4 regions of the Streptomyces sp. NPDC001848 genome follow, and region 1 is predicted to be linked to each of the others. Evidence: riboswitches for the same ligand, from Rfam matches in the RefSeq annotation. Region 1 holds a riboswitch; each other region holds the start of a gene.
What was found. Region 1 has a riboswitch for cyclic di-AMP ahead of ACFYZJ_RS33085 (transglycosylase family protein). Riboswitches for the same ligand answer to the same signal wherever they lie in the genome.
Positions count from the first base shown of each region.

Region 2: linked by a shared signal. The riboswitch ahead of ACFYZJ_RS36915 (M23 family metallopeptidase) and the one ahead of ACFYZJ_RS33085 (transglycosylase family protein) in region 1 are both predicted to bind cyclic di-AMP.
Region 3: linked by a shared signal. The riboswitch ahead of ACFYZJ_RS08335 (C40 family peptidase) and the one ahead of ACFYZJ_RS33085 (transglycosylase family protein) in region 1 are both predicted to bind cyclic di-AMP.
Region 4: linked by a shared signal. The riboswitch ahead of ACFYZJ_RS24830 (NlpC/P60 family protein) and the one ahead of ACFYZJ_RS33085 (transglycosylase family protein) in region 1 are both predicted to bind cyclic di-AMP.

Region 1 is NZ_JBIATP010000020.1:93,717-95,906, forward strand. Features, by position in the region: gene eno (phosphopyruvate hydratase) at 1-104, opposite strand, end outside; gene ACFYZJ_RS33085 (transglycosylase family protein) at 433-1,128, opposite strand; cyclic di-AMP (ydaO/yuaA leader) riboswitch at 1,133-1,299, opposite strand; gene ACFYZJ_RS33090 (transglycosylase family protein) at 1,498-2,190, opposite strand, start outside.
Region 2 is NZ_JBIATP010000027.1:81,279-83,468, forward strand. Features, by position in the region: gene ACFYZJ_RS36910 (PP2C family protein-serine/threonine phosphatase) at 1-500, shown strand, start outside; cyclic di-AMP (ydaO/yuaA leader) riboswitch at 716-874, shown strand; gene ACFYZJ_RS36915 (M23 family metallopeptidase) at 886-1,890, shown strand; gene ACFYZJ_RS36920 (aldo/keto reductase) at 1,973-2,190, shown strand, end outside.
Region 3 is NZ_JBIATP010000003.1:448,737-450,926, reverse strand. Features, by position in the region: gene ACFYZJ_RS08340 (DUF6328 family protein) at 1-376, opposite strand, end outside; gene ACFYZJ_RS08335 (C40 family peptidase) at 539-1,012, opposite strand; cyclic di-AMP (ydaO/yuaA leader) riboswitch at 1,016-1,211, opposite strand; gene ACFYZJ_RS08330 (hypothetical protein) at 1,528-1,833, opposite strand; gene ACFYZJ_RS08325 (ATP-dependent Clp protease proteolytic subunit) at 1,841-2,190, opposite strand, start outside.
Region 4 is NZ_JBIATP010000012.1:112,563-114,752, reverse strand. Features, by position in the region: gene ACFYZJ_RS24830 (NlpC/P60 family protein) at 1-931, opposite strand, end outside; cyclic di-AMP (ydaO/yuaA leader) riboswitch at 939-1,110, opposite strand; gene pcrA (DNA helicase PcrA) at 1,362-2,190, shown strand, end outside.

The DNA of each region.
Region 1 (2,190 bases):
CCCGTGCTGCCGTCGTCGAGGCCGACCTCGACCTCGACCGTGGGGTTGCCTCGGGAGTCCAGGATTTCCCGGGCTACGACGACGTCGATGGACGGCACGAGCATCTCCTTCTTGGATGTGACGCTGGAAGTGCGGGGCTGTCTGCCTTACGGCTGTGCCTTGCGACTAGAGCCTAACCGCCCCGGGCTGTCGGCCGGCCTACCGACCGTCCCGTGGACAGGGTGACGCTCCACATTGTTCCTCAACGGAACAAAGGATGCGTGAAAGGTGCGGTGAAATCCGCGCGGCCGGACAGCAAAAGCCCCGCTCCGGTGCGTACGGGGGAAAACGCGCCGGAGCGGGGGGCCGTGGGGACGGGGGACGGGCCCGCACGGACCCCCATGGTGGGGGTCACGCCTGGGAGGGGCCCGTGGCCCGGCTACCGCGTGGCTGTCACTTCAGGTGCAGCTGCTGGCCCGGGTAGATCAGGTTGGCGTCCTGGACGATGTCCTTGTTCAGCTCGAACAGCTTCTTCCAGCCGCCCCGGACGTGGTGGCTCGCAGCGATCGAGCTGAGGGTGTCGCCCTTGACCACCTTGTACTCGCCGTCGCCCTTCTTGACCTTCGTACCGGTCGGGGTGGTGACGGTCTTCTTCGGAGCCGGGCGCTGCGCGGAGCGGTTGGCCGCCTGCTGCTCGGTCGAGCGGGTGGTGGCGCTCTTCGGGCTGGTGCTCTTCGCGCCGCTCGACGAGCCGGTGGCCGCGGAGCCGTTGTACGCGGCGCCGGTCAGGCCCTTGCCGCACACCGGCCAGGCGCCCTTGCCCTGGCCCGCGAGGACCTTCTCGGCGATGGCTATCTGCTGGTCCTTGGTGGCCAGGTCGGCGCGGGAGGCGTAGGCGGTGCCGCCGTAGGCGGCCCAGGTGGAGTTCGTGAACTGCAGACCGCCGTAGAAGCCGTTGCCGGTGTTGATGTGCCAGTTGCCACCGGACTCGCACTGGGCGACGGCGTCCCACTGGGCGGCGGTGGCCGCGGAGGCGTTCCCGGCCGCGAGGAGCGGGCCGGCGATGGCAGCGCCGGCGACACCGGCGAGCGCGATGGCACGGGTGGCCTTGGACGGGCGGCGGTGCTTGCCGTTGCCGGAACACAGCATGGTTCGTTCCCCTCACCGACGCCTGCGAGGTGAGCTGTCGGGTTCGGGCCGGTTGAGTTGCCCGGCCGCGCCCCTTGCGGGACACGGCTTCACCCCGAGCCGCTTCCGGTCAACTCCCGGACGCGGCGCCTACCTTGGGTCCCCCGCTCCTGCCTACGGCGCTTGACGCGACGACTGTTCCCGTACGGCCGCTGGCAGGATTCGGCGTTGCGACCGCAGGGGCTCGCTGTGGCGAGCGATCACGACCGTAAGCAGTCGATCGCCGGAATTTCAAAGACGATCAGGGCTTATGAGACCCATATCTCACTTTCACCAAACAGGACATTCGGCGCGAAGTAGGTCGTGAACTTCCGCAACGGAAGGGGCAGTTCAGGATGAGCCGCCGACCGGGTCGGTGCTGAGCGCAAGGCTCTGACCGGGGAGGATGAGGTTCGGGTCGGCACCGACCGTCTTCTTGTTCGCCTCGTACAGCGCCGCCCATCCGCCGTTGAGGTCAAGGGAGTCGGCGATGGACGACAGATTGTCCCCGGGGCGGACGGTGTACGAGCCGTCGACGGCGTCACGCGCGCCGTCGGTGCCGCGTGAGGCATGGCGGCCGGACGCGTCTTCGGTACGACCGCCCGCGGCGCCCTCCTCGGCGCTGCCCCCGCGATGACGACCGGCACCTGAGCCCTCGGTCGAACTCGCCCCGGACGAGGCACCGTTCTGTGCCGAGTTGTCCGACTCGTCGTTCTTCGTGGTGGCCGCGGGCGCACTGCCGGACCCCTGCGCGCCCTGAGTGGTGTCGGCGGTCGACGACCCGGACGAGGACGGCGAAGGGGATGAAGAGGACGAAGAAGGCGACGGGGTGGTCGACGCAGAGGATCCGGACGAGTCGGACAGGCCCGAGTCGAGACCGGAGTCGAGGCCGGAGTCGAGACCCGAGTCGAGACCCGAGTCGGAGGACGATCCGCCGGACGACGAGTCCCCGGCGACACCCGTGTCGACGTCCGCGGAGCCGGAGTCCTTGCTCAGACCGTTCAGCAGGCCGCAGGTGCCCCAGACCCCGACACCCCGGGCCGC
Region 2 (2,190 bases), on a different contig from region 1:
TCGCCCAGCGCCTGGAGCGGGCGCTGTCGCGCGAACGCGGCGGGCGCGAGGGGCCCGAGGAGTTCGAGGGGTTCACCACCGCGGTGCTCGCCGAGATCCCGCACGGCTGCGGCGTCGTCCGCGTCGTCAACCGCGGCCACCCCGCCCCGCTGCTCCTGCTCCCGGACGGCTCCCTGCGAGAGCTCGGGGCCCGCGACCCCGCGCCGCCGCTCGGCCTGGGCGACCTCGGCCTCTGGCCCGCGCGGGCGGAGGAGTGGGACTTCCCGCCCGGCGCGACGCTGCTCTTCTACACCGACGGGGTCTCGGAGGCGCGGGACGCGTTCGGCCGGTTCTACGACCCCGCCGTCCGCCTCGCCGGACGGGTCTTCCCCGGACCCGGCGCCCTGTTGAGCACCGTCACGCAGGAAGTCGCCCGGCACACCGGCGGCCGCGGCACGGACGACATGGCTCTGCTGGCCGTGCGTCGGCCCGGACGCGCTGGGCGCGGGCACGAACAGTGAGCGAGTGATGCCTCAGCGCATAACGACTGACATACTGTCAATACCTGTGAGGCTCATGAGGCGCGGGCGACTCGCCCTTTTTCCCCTGTTCGGGTCGCAAAAGTCCTGGCCAGCGGCGTGAACGGATCTGTCCGAACCGCTTGGAATCCAGGCCCCGCGTCTATTAACGTTCGATAACGCAGCGCGGTCGTCCCAGCCGTCACCAGAGGCGGCTCCGTGCGCGCCTGCCGAATCCCGCGAGGGAGCCGGGGAACCACCACCTTGGGGTGAATCGAGCGGATACCGCCGTGGTCGCACGGCCGGTTATACGCGCGTAGGAGACCTTCCTGCTCCGAACCCGTCAGCTAACCCGGTAGGCGAGACGGAAGGAAAGGAGTGCGCCCACGTGGCGTTCAACCGGCCTGCCCAGAGCACCTCGTTCGCCCCTGACGGCACTCGGACGCTCGACATCGCGCCCGGCACCGACGAGGGCCCCTGGGAGGAGTGGAACCCCACCGAGGACTCCGTCCGTCCCGTCCGCGGCCGGCACCGCGTCGCCAAGCAGCGCGGGGGCGGGCTCGCCCGCAGCTCCACCGTCCTCGGCGTCGGTGTGATGGCCGCCGTCGGCGCGGGCGGCCTGGCCACCGCGCAGTCCGGCAAGCCGCCGGTGTCCATATCCCTGCCGGACCTCTCCTCCGTCACGGACTCCGCCAAGGCCCTCATCGGTGACGACTCCGGCGCCCCCAAGAGCTCGGCCACGCCCCTGAGCAGCGTGGGCCGGACCGACGCCACCGGCTCGAAGGACGCGGGCGAGGCGCTGCGCGCCCGGATCATGCAGCAGGCCGAGTCCCAGCAGCAGCGGATCGCGCGGGCGGCGGCACAGGCCGCCGAGGACGCCGCCGTGAAGAAGGCCGCCGCCGCGGCGGCCAAGGCGCAGGACGACGCGCAGGCCAAGGCCGCAGCCGAGAAGAAGAAGGCCGAGGAGGCCGCGCGGCTCGCCGAACTCGCGAAGCAGTTCACGCTGCCGACCTCCTCCTACACCCTGACCTCCCGCTTCGGTGACGCCGGTGCCATGTGGTCCTCCGGCTACCACACCGGTCTCGACTTCGCCGCGCCCACCGGCACGCTCATCAAGGCCGTCCACAGCGGCACGATCACGGAGGCCGGCTGGGCCGGTTCGTACGGCTACCGCACGATCCTCACCCTCGACGACGGCACCGAGCTGTGGTTCTGCCACCAGTCGTCGATCAGCGTCACGGTCGGGCAGAAGGTCGGTACGGGCGACGTCATCGGCCGCGTGGGCGCGACCGGCAACGTCACCGGGCCGCACCTGCACCTGGAGGTGCACCCGAACGGCGGCGCCGCGATCGACCCGATGGCCTGGCTGCAGAGCAAGGGCCTCAACCCCTGACCCCCGCGGAAGCACGCCCGTTCACAAGATCTTTGCCGGCCTCCCGGAAGACTCCGGTCCGGCCGGGGCGTTGATGCAGAGCATGACTTCTCTTCGCAAGCTGGGTTCGTCCGATCTCGAGGTCTTCCCGCTGTCGCTCGGCGGCAACGTCTTCGGCTGGACCGCCGACGAGGCGCAGTCCGTCGCCGTCCTCGACGCCTACACGGAGGCCGGCGGCAACTTCGTCGACACCGCCGACGCGTACTCGGCCTGGGTGCCGGGCAACAAGGGCGGCGAGTCCGAGACCATCATCGGCAAGTG
Region 3 (2,190 bases), on a different contig from region 1:
ACACGTCCACCACCAGCAGGACCGATCCGGTGAACGCCAGCATCAGCACGCCCATCCCGATCGTGGCCAGACGGGAGGAGACCTTCACGATGGCGGGCTTGGCGTTCTGCTGGAACAGCGACCGGTGCAGCGCGGCGGGCGCCGTGAACAGGGCCGCGGCCAGCATGGCGAGCAGGAGCGTCGTCACGTAGGTGGCGCGCTGGACCGTGTCCAGGGTGGGGAAGCGCTGGGTGAAGGCCAGGGTCAGCAGGAACGCGAACAGGATCTGCACCCCTGTCTGGGTGACCCGCAGCTCCTGCAGCAACTCGGCGAAGTTGCGGTCGGCACGCTCCAGGGGGGTCTCGCGTCGTGCCTGCTCGGGAGGTCGGTCGGCCATGGTCAACGAGTATCCGCTCAGCCCTCTCCTCACGCCCTCTCCGGTGGGTGGGTTGTGGGGCTGCTGAGCCCGGTGAGCTTGCTGCGTGAGTTGTCGCAGGTGTTCGCCGAGCGGCGGGTCGCGGGGTGACGGCAGGCAGCCGCCGTCACCCCCCGTACGGCCTCAGCGGACGCGGCCGTACCAGACGCTCTTCGTCCAGATCGTCTCCAGCCTGACCACCGACCCGGTCTTCGGGGAGTGCCAGATCTTGCCCTTCCCGGCGTAGATGCCCACGTGGTAGACGTTGCTGCCCGAGTGGAAGAACACCAGGTCCCCGGCCTGCCGCTGGGAGGCGGAGATGTGCCGCGTCTTGTTGTACTGCGCCGCCGCGGTCCGGGGCAGGGTCTTGCCCGCCTTCTTGAACGCGTACAGCGTCAGCCCGGAGCAGTCGAAACGGCGCGGTCCCGCGGCGCCGTACTGGTAGGGGGAACCCTTCTTGGACGCCGCGATCTGCAGTGCCTTCGTCGCCGGGGTCGCGGCGGACGCGTCGGAGGCGATGCCGGGGACCACGATGCCGCCGCCGACGGCGGCGATGGTGAGGGCGGAGGCCGTTCCGGCCCGGCCCAGCAGCGACGGGACTCGATTGAGCGCAGTCATGCGCAACCCTTCGTCAGCCGCCTGTGAAGGATGACCTGTCGGATTCGGGCTGGCGAAGTAGCCCGGCCGCTGACGCGGCTTCACCCCAAGGACCGCCCGGATCTCTCCGGCGGCCCGCCTTGCTGGGTCCTCCACTCCTGCCGATCCACTCCTGTCGACCGGTCATCCGGGCGGCGGCAGGACTCGGCGTCCGCCCGGACCGCCCCGCCGCGGTGGCGGGGGCTTGTCGTCAGGAAGGGATCTTCACCTAAAGGCGTCGGAAAATCACAACGGAATCGGGGGTTTGTGGCATTACTCACCACTCACCCGTTCGGGTGGACAACCCTTCGTTCGAACGGGGTTGAGGGGATGGACGAGGCCCCGGACCTGCACCGGAGCAGATCATTTCGCCCTGGGGCCACGCATGTTGTGCGACTTCCCCGGGCCTCCGGAAGGAGAGGAATCTACTCGGATGGCGGTACCCCGTTCGGCCGGTTTCAGCAACCGCGCGACACGCGGGGTCGGCTCACTCTCCGTCAGCCGGGGTCCGGTGGCACCGTGACGCGGGCCGCGCGGCGTTCGCCGTCGAGGACGCGGAGGGCCCGGGCGAGGGTGGGCCCGTGCAGCTCGTGCTCCCCTCGCTGGTGCATCAGCGTCAGCGCCTCGCGCAGCGCCATCGCCTTGCTCACCAGGGCCTGGGCGGCGCGCAGTCCACGGTAGGTGTCCCCGGAGTGCGCCGGATTGATACGGCCGAGCAGGTCGATCACATCGAGGTAACGGTCGATCAGCTCCGCCTCGGCGCGGGTCAGCGCGGGCAGTGGGGGCAGTTCCGGCGGCAGCATCCGCGCCTCACCTCGCGCCGGGCGTGGTGCGCGAGGCCCTGCGGCTGGGGATGACGCGGTCGATCAGGCCGTACTCCACCGCCGCCGGCGCGTCGAAGATCGCGTCGCGCTCGATGTCGGCGGCGATCCGCTCCCGGCTCTGCCCGGTGTGCCGGACGAGCATCTCCTCCAGCCGGCCGCGGATCCGCGTCAACTCCTCGGCCTGGATGGACAGGTCACTGGCCTGGCCCTCGACGGGCTCCGGCAGGGAGGGTTGGTGGATGACCATGCGGGCGCCGGGCAGTGCGAACCGCTTGCCCGGCGTGCCCCCGGCGAGCAGTACGGCCGCGGCGGACGCCGCCTGCCCGAGGCAGATCG
Region 4 (2,190 bases), on a different contig from region 1:
AGGTGGTGCGCGGCAGTGACACCCCGGCGGCCCTCCACGCGGCCTGGGTCAGGCCCGAGCAGTCGTACGAGCCGGGCCCGGTGGCGCCCCACACGTACGGCTTGCCGACCTGCGCACGGGCGAACGCCAGCGCCTCGGCGGCCTTCGTCGCGTACGCGGAGTCCGTGGAGTCCGTGGCGGAGCCCGGCGAGCCGGGCGTGGTGGTGGACGACGACTGGCGCTGTGCCGCCTGCTGGCGTGCCAGCTCCTCGGCCTGCCGCCGCGCCACCTCCTGCTTCTCCTTCTCCAGCGCAGCGAGCCGTGCCTTCTCCTGCGCGGTCAGCTCCGACAGCAGGGCACGCGCGGTGGCGAGCTTCTTCTGGACGTCCGCCTTGGCCGAACGCAGCGTCTGCTGCGAGTCGGTGAGCGACCGCAGGTTCTCGGTGGCCTCCTGCCGCTTCCTCATCGTCGCGGCCTGCGCGGTGGCGTACTCGTCGACCGCTTCCTTCTGACGGCTGGTGAGCCGGCTCATCAGCTGGGTCTGGTCGAAGTAGTCCTGCGGCGTGTCGGCCAGGAGGAAGGTGGCCGTGTCGGGGGCCGCCTCCCCGGCGCGGTACTGGGCCGCGGCGAAGGAACCCAGCCGGTCCCGTGTCTCGCCCAGCTTCTGGGCGCGTCTTGCGACGTCGTCGAGGAGCGCGGCGACGCGTCCCCGCTGCCGGTCCGCCTTCTCCTTGGCCCCGTTGTACCGTTCGGAGGCCGATTCGGCGCGGCGGTAGAGCTCGTCGACCTTCTTCTCGACGTCCTCGACGCTCGGCCTGCCGTCGGCGGAGGGCGCGGCGTCGGCGCTCTGCGGGAGCAGCGCCACGGAGGTGAGGGCCGCCGTCGCGAGGACGGGGGTGCGTATGCCGGCGAAGCGCGTGCCCGAGGGGCGCGCCTTGCGGTGCGGCGCCATGAAGGGCGTCTCCTTCCGTAGTCCGCCTACCGGGTTAGCTGTCGGGTTCGGGCTCGGTGGGGGGGTTGCGGAAGGTGTGCCCTACGGCCGTGCCCCGCAGGGCGGTTGGCCGATTCACCCCAGGTCGGGGGGCCCCGGCTCCGGTGGCCACGGGGCACCGGACTCGGCGGAGGCCGCGCGGCCCGGCGACCTTCGCCGGTGGGGGTCGTGCGGCCTGACCGGCACGGTAGCCAACTGCTGTGGCTGCTGTGAAGGTTGATGCGTGATATGCCCGATGCGTTTTCGTGACCTTCCTCGTGGCGGCGCTCTCTGGGAGCGCAGGGTGAACGGTTGATTCCGGTAGGTCGCGGTGGCTCGGGCGGTCGCCTTTCGAGGGGAGTTTCCAGGGCGGCGGCGGGTTGTCGGTGGGGCGGCCTAGACTCGGAGAGCGATGAGCAGCCTCTTTGACGACAGCTTCCTGGCGGACCTCAAGGCCACTCCGGCCCATGAGGAGGAGCCCCCGCCGCCCGATGACGATCACGCTCCGGAGCCGGTTCCGGACGATCTGTTCGGCGGGAAGTTCGACCTGCCACCGGACAGGGACGCCTATTACCGCAACGGCGCGCACCGCCCTGCCGTCGACATGGAGGCGCTGCTGGAGGGGTTGAACGAGAACCAGCGCGCGGCCGTCGTGCACGCCGGCTCCCCGCTGCTCATCGTGGCCGGCGCCGGCTCCGGCAAGACCCGTGTGCTCACCCACCGCATCGCGTACCTGCTGGCCGAGCGGGGCATCCACCCCGGGCAGATCCTCGCGATCACCTTCACCAACAAGGCCGCGGGCGAGATGAAGGAGCGCGTCGAGCAGCTCGTCGGCCCGCGCGCGAACGCGATGTGGGTGATGACGTTCCACAGCGCCTGCGTCCGCATCCTGCGCCGGGAGAGCAAGAAGCTCGGCTTCACCTCCTCCTTCTCCATCTACGACGCCGCCGACAGCAAGCGCCTGATGGCCCTCGTCTGCCGCGACCTGGACCTGGACCCCAAGCGCTTCCCGCCCAAGTCCTTCAGCGCCAAGATCTCCAACCTGAAGAACGAGCTGATCGACGAGGAGGACTTCGCCGCCCAGGCGTCCGACGGCTTCGAGAAGACCCTCGCCCAGGCGTACGCGCTCTACCAGTCCCGCCTTCGCGAGGCGAACGCGCTCGACTTCGACGACCTGATCATGACGACGGTCAACCTGCTGCGCGCCTTCCCGGACGTCGCCGAGCACTACCGCCGCCGCT